3 regions of the Nocardioides sp. WG-D5 genome follow, and region 2 is predicted to be linked to each of the others. Evidence: riboswitches for the same ligand, from Rfam matches in the RefSeq annotation. Region 2 holds a riboswitch; each other region holds the start of a gene.
What was found. A riboswitch is a leader RNA that binds a small molecule or an ion and turns the genes downstream of it on or off. The one in region 2 is predicted to bind cobalamin.

Region 1: another riboswitch for cobalamin. It lies ahead of ACWZJV_RS05825 (ABC transporter substrate-binding protein); the one in region 2 lies ahead of ACWZJV_RS06755 (nitrite reductase).
Region 3: another riboswitch for cobalamin. It lies ahead of ACWZJV_RS22785 (prenyltransferase/squalene oxidase repeat-containing protein); the one in region 2 lies ahead of ACWZJV_RS06755 (nitrite reductase).

Annotation. Positions count from the first base shown of each region.
Region 1 covers NZ_CM132928.1:1,195,899-1,200,300, forward strand. Annotated here, with positions in the region: gene ACWZJV_RS05815 (sugar ABC transporter ATP-binding protein) at 1-884, opposite strand, end outside; gene ACWZJV_RS05820 (NAD(P)H-dependent oxidoreductase) at 1,063-1,761, shown strand; cobalamin riboswitch at 1,772-1,958, shown strand; gene ACWZJV_RS05825 (ABC transporter substrate-binding protein) at 2,061-3,068, shown strand; gene ACWZJV_RS05830 (FecCD family ABC transporter permease) at 3,068-4,087, shown strand; gene ACWZJV_RS05835 (ABC transporter ATP-binding protein) at 4,084-4,402, shown strand, end outside.
Region 2 covers NZ_CM132928.1:1,378,176-1,382,577, forward strand. Annotated here, with positions in the region: gene cobJ (precorrin-3B C(17)-methyltransferase) at 1-757, opposite strand, end outside; gene ACWZJV_RS06750 (precorrin-8X methylmutase) at 754-1,362, opposite strand; partial or broken gene ACWZJV_RS06755 (nitrite reductase) at 2,050-2,241, opposite strand; cobalamin riboswitch at 2,297-2,500, opposite strand; gene ACWZJV_RS06760 (ABC transporter substrate-binding protein) at 2,605-3,771, shown strand; gene ACWZJV_RS06765 (tripartite tricarboxylate transporter permease) at 3,788-4,402, opposite strand, start outside.
Region 3 covers NZ_CM132928.1:4,701,743-4,706,144, forward strand. Annotated here, with positions in the region: gene gatB (Asp-tRNA(Asn)/Glu-tRNA(Gln) amidotransferase subunit GatB) at 1-669, shown strand, start outside; gene ACWZJV_RS22775 (NYN domain-containing protein) at 810-1,568, shown strand; gene ACWZJV_RS22780 (glycoside hydrolase family 19 protein) at 1,638-2,303, opposite strand; cobalamin riboswitch at 2,384-2,505, shown strand; gene ACWZJV_RS22785 (prenyltransferase/squalene oxidase repeat-containing protein) at 2,572-3,645, shown strand; gene ACWZJV_RS22790 (hypothetical protein) at 3,639-4,259, shown strand; gene ACWZJV_RS22795 (CbiQ family ECF transporter T component) at 4,256-4,402, shown strand, end outside.

The sequences.
Region 1 (4,402 bases), 180 kb from region 2:
CGTCCGGCGCCGACGAGGCCGGCCAGGCCGACGATCTCGCCCTCGCGGACGGTGAGGCTGATGTCCTGGAACAGTCCGGTGCGGGTGAGGCCCCTGACCTCGAGCAGGGGCTTGCCGACGGTGGCCTCGAGCTTCGGGTAGAGGTCGGAGACCTCGCGCCCGACCAGCCGCTGGACGATCTGGTCCTCGGTGACCGCGGCGATCGGGTCGGTGGAGATGTAGGCGCCGTCGCGCATCACCGTGATGGTGTCGCACAGCGCGAACACCTCGTCGAAGCGGTGCGAGATGAAGACGACGGCGCAGCCCTGGTCGCGCAGCGTGCGCGCCACGGTCATCAGCCGCTCGACCTCGTTGCCCGACAGGGCCGCAGTCGGCTCGTCCATGATCAGGACCTTGGCGTCGAGGGAGAGCGCCTTCGCGATCTCGATCAGCTGCTGGTCGGCGATCGAGAGGCCCTCGGTCGGGCGGTCGGGCTCGATCGGCACGCCGAGCCGGGCGAAGAGCTCGACGACCTCGGTGCGCATCGCGGCACGGTCGATCCTGCCCCAGCGGTTGGTCGGCTGGCGCCCCATGAAGATGTTCTCGGTGACCGAGAGGTCGGGGAAGAGGGTCGGCTCCTGGTAGATGACCGCGACTCCGGCCTGCTTGGCCTCGGCGGTGTTGCGGAAGTCGACATGCTCCCCGGCGAGCAGGTAGTCGCCCGCGTCGCGGCGGTAGAGCCCGGCGACGATCTTGACCAGCGTCGACTTCCCGGCTCCGTTCTCCCCCACGAGCGCGTGGATGGATCCGGCCTCGACCCGGAGGCTTCCAGACCGGAGGGCGCGTACGGGGCCGAACGACTTGGCCACGTCCCGCAGCTCCAGTGCGGCGGGTGTGTCCGGCATGGGCAGCTCCTCGAATTGAAAGGTTTCAAGCCTGGTTTACGCTAGTGATGGCAATCACATACGTCAACACTCTTCGGCCGCTAATTTGAGCGAGGTTCGGACTTTGTCGTCAGACCGGCACGACGCCCACCCACATCCAGGCGGGAATCCTGCCGCGTCAGACCGCGTTCAGAGACCCATGCACGCACTCTGGGTATGGGCACATCCGCACGCGTCGTCGCTCAACGGACGGCTGCAGGAGGCGGGCCGGAACGCTCTCGTCGCGGCCGGCTGGACCGTCGACGAGATCGACCTCTATCGAGAAGGTTTCAATCCACTTCTGGTGGAGCGGGGCGAGGCCGACGTACGCCGCCACCAGGACCGCCTGCGGGAGGCCGATCTGCTGGTCGTGCAGTTCCCGCTGTGGTGGTATTCGGTGCCGGCCATCCTGAAGGGCTGGATCGACCGGGTCTTCGAGTCGGGATTCGCCTTCGACGTACCGGATCCGGAGACCGGCAAGCCCCTCAAGTACGGCAAGGGCGGCCTGGCCGGCAAGCGCGCGCTGACCATCGTCACCGCCGGCGATCGGGCCGCGACCCTGGGCCCGCGCGGGATCAGCGGCCACATCGAGGACGTCCTGTGGCCGCTCCTGCACGGCACGTTCTGGTACACCGGGATGGACCCGCTGCGCCCCCACCTGATCACCGACGCCGACACCGTCGACACCGAGGCGATGGCGCGGATCGAGGCCGATCTGAGCGTACGTCTCGAGGGCGTGATGACCGAGCCGCGGATCGCCTACCGGCCGATGGTCGAGGAGCAGTACGACCACACCATCAAGCTCCACGACTCGGTCGCGCCCGGAGAGGACGGGCTCCGCGCCCACCGTGAGGGCTGACGGGCCCGCCTGCTACGGTCTTCGGGCCAGCCGCTCGGGACGTAGTCCCGGCACGGGAACCCGGTGAGAGCCCGGGACTGACGCGCAGCGGTGTGGGTGACGGACGGGACACTGTGCCACTGGGCCCTCGGGCCTGGGAAGGCGTCTCGCGCCGGTCGATCCCGAGTCCGAAGACCTGCTGGCCCTGCAGCAGACCGCTGCCGGTCAGCACGGGCGACGCGTACCAGCCCGCGACCCGCTCGAGGACCGACGTGCACCTGTCCCGCACCATCCGAACGACCCTGGCCCGAACGATCGCCGTGAGCACCGCTCTGGTGCTCGGCGCCGCCCTGACCGGCTGCGGAGCCGATCAGCCCGCCGACGCGCAGAAGGCGGCCGCCGGGACCGCCGGCTTCCCACTCACGATGACCAACTGCGGGCGCGAGATCACGCTCGATGCACCACCCGAGCGGGTCGTCTCGCTCAACCAGGGCTCCACCGAGATCCTGCTCTCGCTCGGCCTCGCCGACCGGATGGCCGGCACCGCGGTCTGGACCGACCCGGTGCTCGACTCGCTCGCCGAGGACAACGAGCGCGTGCCGCGGCTCGCCGACAACTGGCCCTCCTACGAGCGCGTGCTGGAGACCGAGCCCGACTTCATCACCGCCTCCTTCATCAGCACCCTCGGAGAGGGCGGGGTGACCACGCCGGAGGACCTGGAGAGGCTGGGTGTCGGCTCCTACCTCTCCCCTGCCGAGTGCCTCAAGGACAACGAGGGCGACGACGACGGCACCCGTCTCGACCCCCTCGAGATCGAGACGATCTACCAGGAGATCACCGAGCTGGCGCGGATCTTCGGCGTCCCCGAGCGCGGCGAGCAACTGGTCGCCGACCTGTCCCGGCGCCTCGAGGCCGCCGAGAGCAAGGCGCCGGCGGGTGAGGTGAGCGCGATGTACTGGTTCGCCAACTCCGAGTCGCCCTACCTGGCCGGTTGCTGCGGCGGCCCAGGCATCATCGGCCGCGCTCTCGGCATCGAGAACGTCTTCGACGACACGACCGACGAGTGGCCGCAGATCAACTGGGAGACCGTCGCCGAGCGCAACCCTGACGTCATCGTCTTGGGCGACCTGACCCGCAAGAGCCAGACCGCCGAGACCGCCCGCGCCAAGATCGACTATCTGAAGAACAACCCGGTCACCGCGCAGATGGACGCGGTGAAGAACGACCGTTTCGTGACGCTGTCCGGCGCCGAGCTCAACCCCTCGATCCGCACCGTTTACGCGGTCGAGAACGTCGCCGACCAGCTGGCCGCTCTCGGCCTCCGCTGATGGCGGTCCGCGCACTCCCTCGCGCCGGTGTCCTGCTGGCCCTGGCTCCCCTGGTGGTGGTCGCCTCGGTCGCGGGCGCCATCACCGTCGGACCCTCCGACCTGAGCATCGCCGACGTCTACGGTGTCGTCGCGGACCGGGCCGGTCTCGGGGCCTCCGACCTGACCCTGCTCCAGCAGAGCATCGTGTGGGACCTGCGGCTGCCGCGTACGTTGCTCGCGGGGATCTGCGGGGCGGGCCTGGCCATCTGCGGGGTCATCCTGCAGTCGCTGCTGCGCAACCCGCTCGCCGACCCGTTCGTGCTCGGCATCTCCTCGGGCGCCTCCACCGGAGCGGTCTCGATCGTCGTCCTCGGCATCGGGTCGGGCGCGGTCGGGCTCTCCACCGGGGCCTTCGTGGGCGCGCTGGCCTCGTTCGCGCTCGTGCTGCTGCTCGCCTCCCTCGCCGGGGGCACCACCGACCGGCTCATCCTGGCCGGCATCGCCGCGACCCAGCTCTTCTCGGCACTCACCTCGTTCATCGTGTTCACCGCGGCCGACGCCGAGCAGACGCGCGGGGTGCTGTTCTGGCTGCTCGGGTCGCTCTCCTCGGCGAGCTGGACCGACGTGCTCGTGTGCGGGGTGATCGTGCTCGGCGGGCTGCTCTGCTGCGTTCTCGGGGCGGGATGGCTGGACGCGTTCGCGTTCGGCAACGACGCGGCGGCCTCGCTCGGCGTCGACGTCGCGCGCATCCGGGCGGCGCTGCTGGTGCTGACGGCGCTGATGACCGCCGTCATCGTCTCGACGTCGGGAGCGATCGGCTTCGTCGGGCTGGTCCTTCCCCATCTCGCCAGAGCGCTCGTCGGGGTCGGACACCGGCTGCTGCTCCCCGCCACCGCGCTGCTCGGAGCGATCTTCCTGATCTGGGTCGACACCGCGGCCCGGACCGTGATCGACCCCGAGGAGCTCCCCGTCGGGGTGGCGACCGCGCTGGTCGGGGTGCCTGCCTTCGCACTGGTGCTGATGAGGGCACGCCGATGACCGCGCTCGAGGCCGGCCGGGTCAGCTGGGCGCCTCGTGGCCGACTCGTCGTCGATGACGTGTCCCTCCAGGTCGAGGACGGCGCCACCGTCGGGCTGCTCGGGCCCAACGGGTCCGGGAAGTCCTCGCTGATCCGGATCCTGGCCGGGCTACGCCCACCGTCGTCCGGAGAGGTCCTGCTCGACGGCAGCCCGCTCGCCGGCATGTCCCGGCGTCATCTCGCACGCCGGCTCGCGGTCGTCGAGCAGGAGCCGGCGACCAGCCAAGACCTCCGCGTACGCGACGTCGTCGCCCTCGGCCGGATCCCGCACCGCC
Region 2 (4,402 bases):
GGCCTGCCGCGGCCGAAACAGGCGCCGTGTCCCCGGGCACCACGATCAGCGAGAAGTAGGGCACCGAGGACGGGTCCACATCGGCCACCGGCAGCCAGCGCTCCTCGGGCTGCGAGGCACGCTCGACGTACCAGGCACCCTCGAGCCGGCCGGCCGCGGCCAGCGCGGAGCGGACCGCCGGGAAGGTCCGGCCGAGCTTCATGATGATCGCGGCCTCGGTGTCGGCGAGACGCCGGGCGAGCTCGGGCTCGGGCAGGGTCCCGGGCAGCACGGTGAGGACGTCGGTCTGGCGCACCAGCGGCGTCGAGACGGCGGCGGTCGCGGCCGCGAAGGCCGGGACGCCCGGCACGACGGAGGTCTCGTAGACCTCCTTGAACCGGTCGTGGAGATACATCGAGGAGCCGTAGAAGAGCGGGTCGCCCTCGGCGAGCAGGACCACGTCACGGCCGGCGTCGAGGTGGGCGGAGAGCCGGACCGCGCAGGACTCGTAGAACTCGGCCATCGCCCCGACGTAGCCACCCGGGTGCGAGGTGGTGCCGGTGGTGACCGGGTAGCGCAGCTCCTCCTCGACCGCGTCGGCCGGGATCAGCGAGGAGGCGATCCGGCGGGCGTGGGACTGCTTGCGCACCCCGGCGTGGTAGGCGATCACCGGTGCCGCGCCGATCAGCCGGGCGGCCTTGAGGGTGATCAGCTCGGGATCGCCCGGGCCGATGCCGACGACGGTGAACCGTCCCAGAGCCTGCTGAGTGCTGCTCATTCCTGCTCCTGGGCGAGTGCGTTGAGTGCGGACGAGGTCATCGCAGAGCCGCCACGGCGACCACGGACGGTGACGTAGGGGATGTCGATCCCGTGGTCGTCGGCGAAGGAGGCGAGCGCCTCCTTGGACTCGGCGGCGCCGATGAAGCCGACCGGGCAGCCGACGATCGCGGCCGGCCGCGGACCGCCGTCGAGGATCGTCTCGAGCAGGTGGAAGAGCGCCGTCGGAGCGTTGCCGATGGCGACCACGGCGCCCTCGAGGTAGGGCTCCCACAGCGACAGCGCGGCCGCGGTGCGGGTCGTCCCCCAGGCCCGGGCCAGCGCCGGGACGCGGTCGTGGCCGAGCATGCAGAGCACCTCGTTGTCGCGCGGCAGCCGGCTGCGGGTGACCCCGGTGGCGACCATCGTCGCGTCGCACAGGATCGGCGCCCCGGCCTCGAGCGCACCACGCGCGGCCTTCACCAGACCGGGGTGGATGACCAGGTCGGAGGCGAGGTCGACCTGTCCGCTGCCGTGGATCATCCGCACCGCGAGCCGCTCGGCGTCGGCGGGCACCGCGGAGAGGTCGGCCTCGCGCCGGATGGTCGCGAAGGAGTCGACATAGATCGCCGGCCCCTGGTCGATGTAGTCGTAGCGCCGGGTCGGGCGCACCTGCGGCGCCGGCACGAGTACGCCGCGCCACGGCGTCACCACGACCGCCGGCGCCCGCTCCACCAGCGCCTCGACGGCAGCCCGGTCCAGGGCTCCGTCGGTGGCGGCGACATGCTCGCCCCCGGGCACCTCGCCGAACGCCAGCTCCGCGGCCGGCGCCGGCACCCGGTCGTCGGCCTCGACCGGCTCGACGAGCGGGCCGCCGAGCTCGGAGACGTGCCAGGCAGCCGACGGCCCCTCGCCGCGTACGTCCAGGAAGCGCGAGGCGAGCGCGACCAGCCGGGAGGCGGCCTCGGCGAGCGGCACGACCGGTCCCCACGAGTCGCCGACCCGCAGCTGACCCTCAGCGTCCGAGAGCGCCACCAGACCGAGGTCGCACTCCCGCGCGACCAGGTCGCCGCGACCGTCGTCGAGCACGAAGAGGAACCGCCCGGGCAGCGCCGCCAGCCGGGGCGAGGCGCACAGCAGCCGGTCCAGCGAGGCGGCCACGCCACGCAGGTCGGCCCGGCCGCCGGCGAGCCCGGTCTGCGGGGAGACCATCACGTTGCGTACGAGCTCGTGGGTCTGCGCCGGCACCAGACCGGTCGCCTTCAGCGCGGTGAGCACCTCGCTGGGCAGCGCACCGTCGACGGCGGGCAGGCCGCGTACCTGCAGGTTGGCACGGCCGGTGAGGTAGACACGGCCGTCGCCGTAGGTCTCGGCGACGGAGACCAAGGAGAGCAGCGAGGCCGACGAGACGGAGCCGCCGATCAGGCGCAGCCGCACCAGCAGGCCGTCGTCGGCCGGCCACGGACGGCCGACTCCTGGGCACCGGTCGGATCGGACTCGGGACATCGCCACACCTGCTCTGGTCAGGTGCCCTTCCGCGGGGCACGTGGTGACCTGGCGGCGGGCGCCGCCAGAGCCAGCAGGTCTTCGGACTCGGAATCGATCGGTGCGGGACGCCTTCCCGGAGCCAGGCTCCAGTGGCTGCCCCTCCCGGAGGAGGTGCGTGTACCGCCCGTCATCCTCACCGCTGCGCGTCAGTCCCGGACTCTCACCGGGTTCCCTGACCCCATCAGGCATGGAGTACGACTGGCAGGGCGAGACTACCCACTTGCGGACACGGCGCCGAATTGCTCGCCCTGCGGCGGTGGTCTGTGCCAGTGTTCGGCTACTCGGAACCTTCCACTCGACTTCGCACAGATGGAGTCCCCCGTGACCGGATCGGCTCGTCGGAAGCTGTTCGTTCTCGCGCCCGTCTCCGCGCTGGCGCTCGGTCTCGCCGCATGCGCCACGACGTCGGAGTCGAAGGTCGCGATCGGTCTCGTGGTCCCCACCTCCGGCGCCCACAAGTCGATCGGCACCGACATGTCCCGCGGCTTCCACCTCTACCTCGACCAGCACGGCGGCAAGCTCGGTGGCCGGCTGGTCGACGTCATCGAGGCCGACGAGGGCGAGCGGGTGAAGACCGGGGTCGCCGCGGTGACCAGGCTGATCGAGGACGAGGAGGTCCAGGCGGTCGTCGGGCTGGTGGGCTCGGAGACGGCGCTCGCGGCGAAGGACGTCGCGGAGGGCAGCGAGACACCGCTGATCGTCACCGGCGCCGGGGCCGACCAGTTCGCCGACGGCTCCGACTACCTGTGGCGTACGTCCGTGGCCAACGCAGACCTGGGCGGCGCGCTCGGGGAGGCGGTCGCGCAGGAGACCGAGCGGGGCGCGGCGTACGTCATCGCCTCCGACGACGCCGCCGGCCACGAGTCCTCCGACGGCTTCATGATCGCCTTGGAGGCCGAGGGCGGCGGCATCGCGGGACAGGGCTACACGCCGGCCGACGCGACCGAGGACTGGTCGAGCCTCTTCGCCAAGGTGAAGAAGTCGGGCGCGGACGCGATCTATGCCGCCTACGCCGGGAAGGAGGCCGAGGCGTTCGTGAAGCAGTACCGCGACTCCGGCCTGGCCCGGAGCACCCCGCTCTACGGTCCCGGCTTCCTCACCGAGGGCGACGTGCTGTCCACCCTGGGCGGCGACGCGACCGGGGTGCGGACGGTGCTGCACTACAGCGACGCGATGGACTCGCTGACGAACGCCGCCTTCGTGAAGGACTACCGCGAGAAGTACGACGCCACCCCGACGGCCTACTCGGTGCAGGCCTACGACGCCGCGGCCGCGCTCGACAAGGCGCTCGAGCTCTCCGACGACGTCAACCGCAACGAGATCGCGGACTCCCTGGGATCCGTCGGCACGATCGTCAGTCCCCGGGGGAACTGGACCTTCGACCCCAACCACAACCCCGACCAGCCCTACTTCCTGCGTGTGGTCAAGGGCACCGCCGACGGCCCCCGCAACGTCGTGCTGCAGAAGATCGCCCCAGCCGGAAGCTGAGGCGATCTGCTGCACCTCAGCGATCGGCCTCGATCAGCTCGTGCTCCAGGTCCTCCTCCTTGCGGCGGAGCACGATCGACCCGGCGAGCGCGAGCAGCAGCGCGACGTAGACGACGATCGCGAACGGCGACTGCACCAGCGTCAGCCAGTCCCCCTGGGCGATCTGCAGGGCCGAGCGCAGCTGCCGCTCGAAGATCGGCCCGAGGATCAGCCCGACCACCATCGGCGCCACCGGGTAGCCGTAGCGGCGCATGAAGAAGCCCAGGATGCCGAGCACGAGGAGCACGATGACGTCCTGCGGGCTGAAGTGCACCGCGAAGGCGCCCAGGGCCGCGAACAGCAGGATGCCGGCGTAGAGATAGTGCCGCGGGATCTGGAGGACCTTCACCCACAGCCCGACCAGCGGGAGGTTGAGCACCAGCAGCAGCACGTTGCCGATGTAGAGGCTCGCCACCAGCGGCCAGACCAGGTCGCCGTGGTCCTTGAACAGCAGCGGCCCGGGCTGGATGTTGTAGTGCTGCAGCGCCACCAGGATCACCGCGGCCGTGGCCGAGGTCGGGATGCCGAGGGTCAGCAGCGGCACGAGCACACCGGCCGCCGAGGCGTTGTTCGCCGCCTCGGGCCCGGCGAC
Region 3 (4,402 bases), 2.6 Mb from region 2:
GACACCGGCACCACCTCGGCCGGGCGGCCGAAGTCGGACGCCGACGACTACCGCTACTTCCCCGAGCCGGATCTCGTCCCGGTCGCGCCGAGCCGTGAGTGGGTCGAGGAGCTGCGCGGCACGCTGCCCGAGCCGCCAGCCGACAAGCGCGCGCGGCTGCAGGCCGAGTGGGGCTACTCCGACCTGGAGATGCGTGACGTCTGGGCCGCCGGTGCACTGACGCTGATCGAGTCGACCGTCGCCGAGGGGGCTTCCGCCCAGGCCGCGCGCAAGTGGTGGATGGCCGAGCTCTCCCGGGCCGCCAACGACCGCGGCGTCGAGCTGGCCGAGGTCGGGGTCACCCCCGCCCAGGTCGCCGAGGTGCAGAAGCTGGTCGACGGCGGCTCGCTGACCGACAAGCTCGCCCGCCAGGTCTTCGAGGGCCTGCTGGCCGGTGAGGGCACGGTCGCCGAGATCGTCGACGCCCGCGGCCTCGCCGTGGTCTCCGACGACGGTGCGCTCGGCGCAGCCGTCGACGAGGCGATCGACGCCCAGCCCGCTGTCGCCGAGAAGATCCGAGGCGGCAACCAGGCCGCGGCCGGTGCCCTCATCGGTGCGGTCATGAAGGCGACCGGCGGCAAGGCCGACGCCAAGCGCGTCCGCGAGCTGATCCTGGAGAAGCTCGCCTGATGTAGCGACTGTGTTGGTCTCGACACGCTCGGCCGCAGCCGGCCTCCCGGCTCGACCAGCGTGCGCTGGTCGAGCCGCCGGAGCCGCTAGGCGAAGGCGTGTCGAGACCAACACATTCCTCTTCCTGCCACACTGATCCGGTGACCGAGCCCTTCCGCATCGCCCTGCTCATCGACGCCGACAACGCCCCCGCGGCCAAGATCGACGCGATCCTCAACGACCTGGCCGAGTACGGCGAGGTGACGATCCGCCGGGCCTACGGGAACTGGACCAAGCCCGAGCTGAAGGGGTGGATCGAGGAGCTGCACGACGCCGCGATCCGGCCGATGCAGCAGTTCGACCTGACCGCCCACAAGAACGCCTCCGACATGGCGCTCGCCATCGACGCCGTCGAGCTGCTGCATGCGGCGATCCCGGACGCGTTCGCGCTGGTCTCCTCCGACTCCGACTTCACCCCGCTGGTGCACTATCTGCGGGAGAAGGGACGCGCGGTCTACGGCTACGGCCGGGAGAAGACGCCGGCGCCGTTCAAGAGCGCCTGCACCCGGTTCACCGTGGTGGAGAAGCTCGGCGGCTCCGAGGAGGAGACCGACGCCGACGCCGAGGCCGGCGCCACCCCCGCCCGCAAGCCGTCCTCCTCGGCGACCACGGGGCAGGTGCTGAAGCGCAACGCCCGGTTGATCCAGCTGCTGCGCAACTCCATCGCCGCGGCCGCCGACGACGACGGCTGGGCCCTGGTCGGCACGGTCGTCTCGCGCATCCGCAACCAGTCCTCCGAGGATCCCCGCAACTACGGCTACGCCACCTGGACCAAGCTCATCAAGGCGATCGACCTCTTCGAGCTCAAGGACGAGGGCACCTCGGCGATCGCGGTCAGCGACAAGCGCATCAAGAAGTGAGCGAGCGTCAGCGAGCGACCCACGAGATCAACGCGGCGGCGTGACGTATGTCTGTACGACGTCGTACTGCTAGGAGGCGTCCGCGGTGCGGTCCTGGTCGTCTGCCTTCTTCGGCTTCGGGCGGGTGCAGTCGATCCCCTTGGGCACCGAGCCGTTGAGGTGCTTCAGCGCGGCCTTGAAGTCGCGGCAGCGCTCGGCGTCCTCCTCCTTGTTGTGGGGATAGCCGATCGCCGCGTTGACCTTGCCCATCTCGAGGTCGTCGGCGAGCGGGTTGATGTCGCGGGCGACGGTCCAGTACCACCGCGAGATCGGCGCGCTGTGGTCCAGCGACCGAGCCAGCTCGGGGCGGCGGCGCAGGTCGATCCCGAAGTAGGCGCCGGCGTCGGTGTAGTTGGCCTCGCCGGTCAGCTGGATGTAGCCGCGGCCGGCGTACTTCCGCTTGTCGCGGGGGCCCTTGGCGTCGTGGTGGAAGGAGCTCTCGTTGGCGAGCGTGGCCAGGTAGGCCGCCTGCCGGTAGGGGGTCGTGATCCGAGCGTCGTCCATGGCGCGGTTGAGCGTCGGCAGCCCGGTCTCGACGGTCTTCTTGTTCCCGACCTTGTCGCCGAACATGGCGACGAGGTCGTCGTACGTGACCGAGGTCCGATCCGGTGCCGCGAGAGCCGTCGTGGTCGGGCAGAGAGCGAGAAGGGTGGCCGAGATCGAGGTTGCGACAAGGCCGAGAATCCGGTGGCGCATGGGGACAGAGTGACTGCTCGACGGCGATCCCGCAAGCAGGGCGTGCGCGGCATAGGATTGCCCCGCATCAAAGCAGAGCCTCAATCAACACACGCCGTGGTGGGGGAAGCCGGTCGAATCCCGGCGCTGACCCGCAACCGTAGGCCCAGGACATCGAGGGTCCTGAGCGAGCCGGAGCACCTGCCGACGGACGCGTACTGACCTGACGCTGTCGTGGAAAGCAGCGGGTCGGCCCTGGGCCTTCCCGACGAACAGCGCGGAAGGAACCATGAAGAAGACCGTCCTCGGTGGCATCGCCGCCGCCCTCGCCCTCACCTCGCTCGCCGGCTGCGGCGAGAAGGCCGTCGAGGAGGGGGAGAAGCCCGCCTACGACGCGAAGGTGTCCACCTCGGTGGCCGACTGGCTCGTCGCCCAGGCCCCGAAGGGTGTGGCCCACAACGCGCAGTACGGCACCGACGACTTCGGCCTCAGCGCCGACATCGGGATCGCGCTGGCCGAGGTCGGCGGCTACGACGAGGAGATCGCCACGATCGTCGCGGCCGTGATGAAGAACAAGAAGGCCTACACCTCGCCGGGGTTCGGCACGGTCACCTCGGCCGGGGCCACGGCCAAGGCGCTCGTCCTCCAGCAGAACGTCGACGCCTCCGACCCCGGTCTGCTGAAGCAGCTCGAGGGCACCGTCGCCGAGAACGGCCGCATCGCCGACGAGCTCGACCCCAAGAACAAGAAGGCGGCCGACTACTCCAACACCATCGGCCAGTCGTACGCCGTGTGGGCGCTGAGCAACGCGGAGAGCAAGGAGGCCACGGCCGCCGCGGAGTTCCTGGCCGGGCAGCAGTGCGAGGAGGGCTGGTTCCGGGTCACGTTCACCGCCGACCCCGCGGCCGCCGACCAGACCTGCGACGCCGACCCGAAGGCCGCGCCGGACGCCGACGCCACTGCGTTCGCGCTGATCGCGCTGTCCTCGGTGGCCTCTCCCGAGGCCGAGAAGGCGGTCGAGGCAGGCGTCGAGTGGCTGAAGGAGACCCAGGCCGAGGACGGGTCCTTCAAGGCCGCCACCGGCAACATCGCCAACTCCAACACCACCGGCCTGGCCGGGTGGGCGTTCGGGCGCGCCGGGGAGACCGACGCCGCCGAGAAGGCGGCGTCCTGGGTCGCCGAGCACGTCGTGACCTGCGGCGACGACGTCGGCGCGGTGGCCTACGACGACGCCGCCCTGACCGAGGGCAACACCAAGGGGCTGACCAAGGAGTCCGAGGGGATGTACCGCCTCGCGGCCGCCCAGGCGCTGCCGTCGCTGGTCTACCTGCCCAAGGACGCGACCGCGAAGAGCTCGTGCTGATCCTGCGGTCCGCTCGCGTGGCCCTGGCGACCCTCGCCGGGGCCACCGCACTCGTCGTCACCCCCGCCTCCGCGTCGGCCGCCGTCTCGCGGTCTGACGAGGCGTGTGACGGCGTCACCGTCGTCGTCGAGCCCAACGCGCTGGGCGGCGACCCCGAGGTCACCTGCGTCCGGCCCGAGGAGGGCGACACCGGCGCCGACCTCTTCGAGAAGGCAGGACATCCGCTCACCTACGTGACCTCGATGCCCAGCGTCGTCTGCCGCGTCGACGGCCGGCCGAAGAACGCCGGCTGCGCCCAGATGCCGCCCGCCGACGCCTACTGGTCGCTGTGGGTCACCGACGAATCCGGGGCCTGGAGCTATGCCTCCAGAAATGTTACCGAAATCAGCGTGACCTCCGGGCAGGGTGTTGCGTTCACGTGGATAGACGACGATGTCGTTACCGCTCCGGCGACGGAGCTTGGGGATGCTGTGGGGGCGCCCTCAAGCCCGTCGCCGGAGTTATCTCCGGAGAACTCACCCTCCGAGCCCCGGCAGCTGCCTGTCTGGGTCGCTCCCGCCGGGATCCTCGCCCTCTTCTCCGTCGCCGGTGTCGTGTGGTGGCGTCGGCGATGAGCACGCTGATCCGCACAGCCGCGGTCGCGCGCCTGCCCCGGGATCTGCACCCCGTCGCGTGGTGGGTGTGGGCGATCGGCCTGGCTGCGTACGCCTCCTTCACCACCAACCTGCTGCTGCTCCTGCTGCTGGTGGGGGTGGTC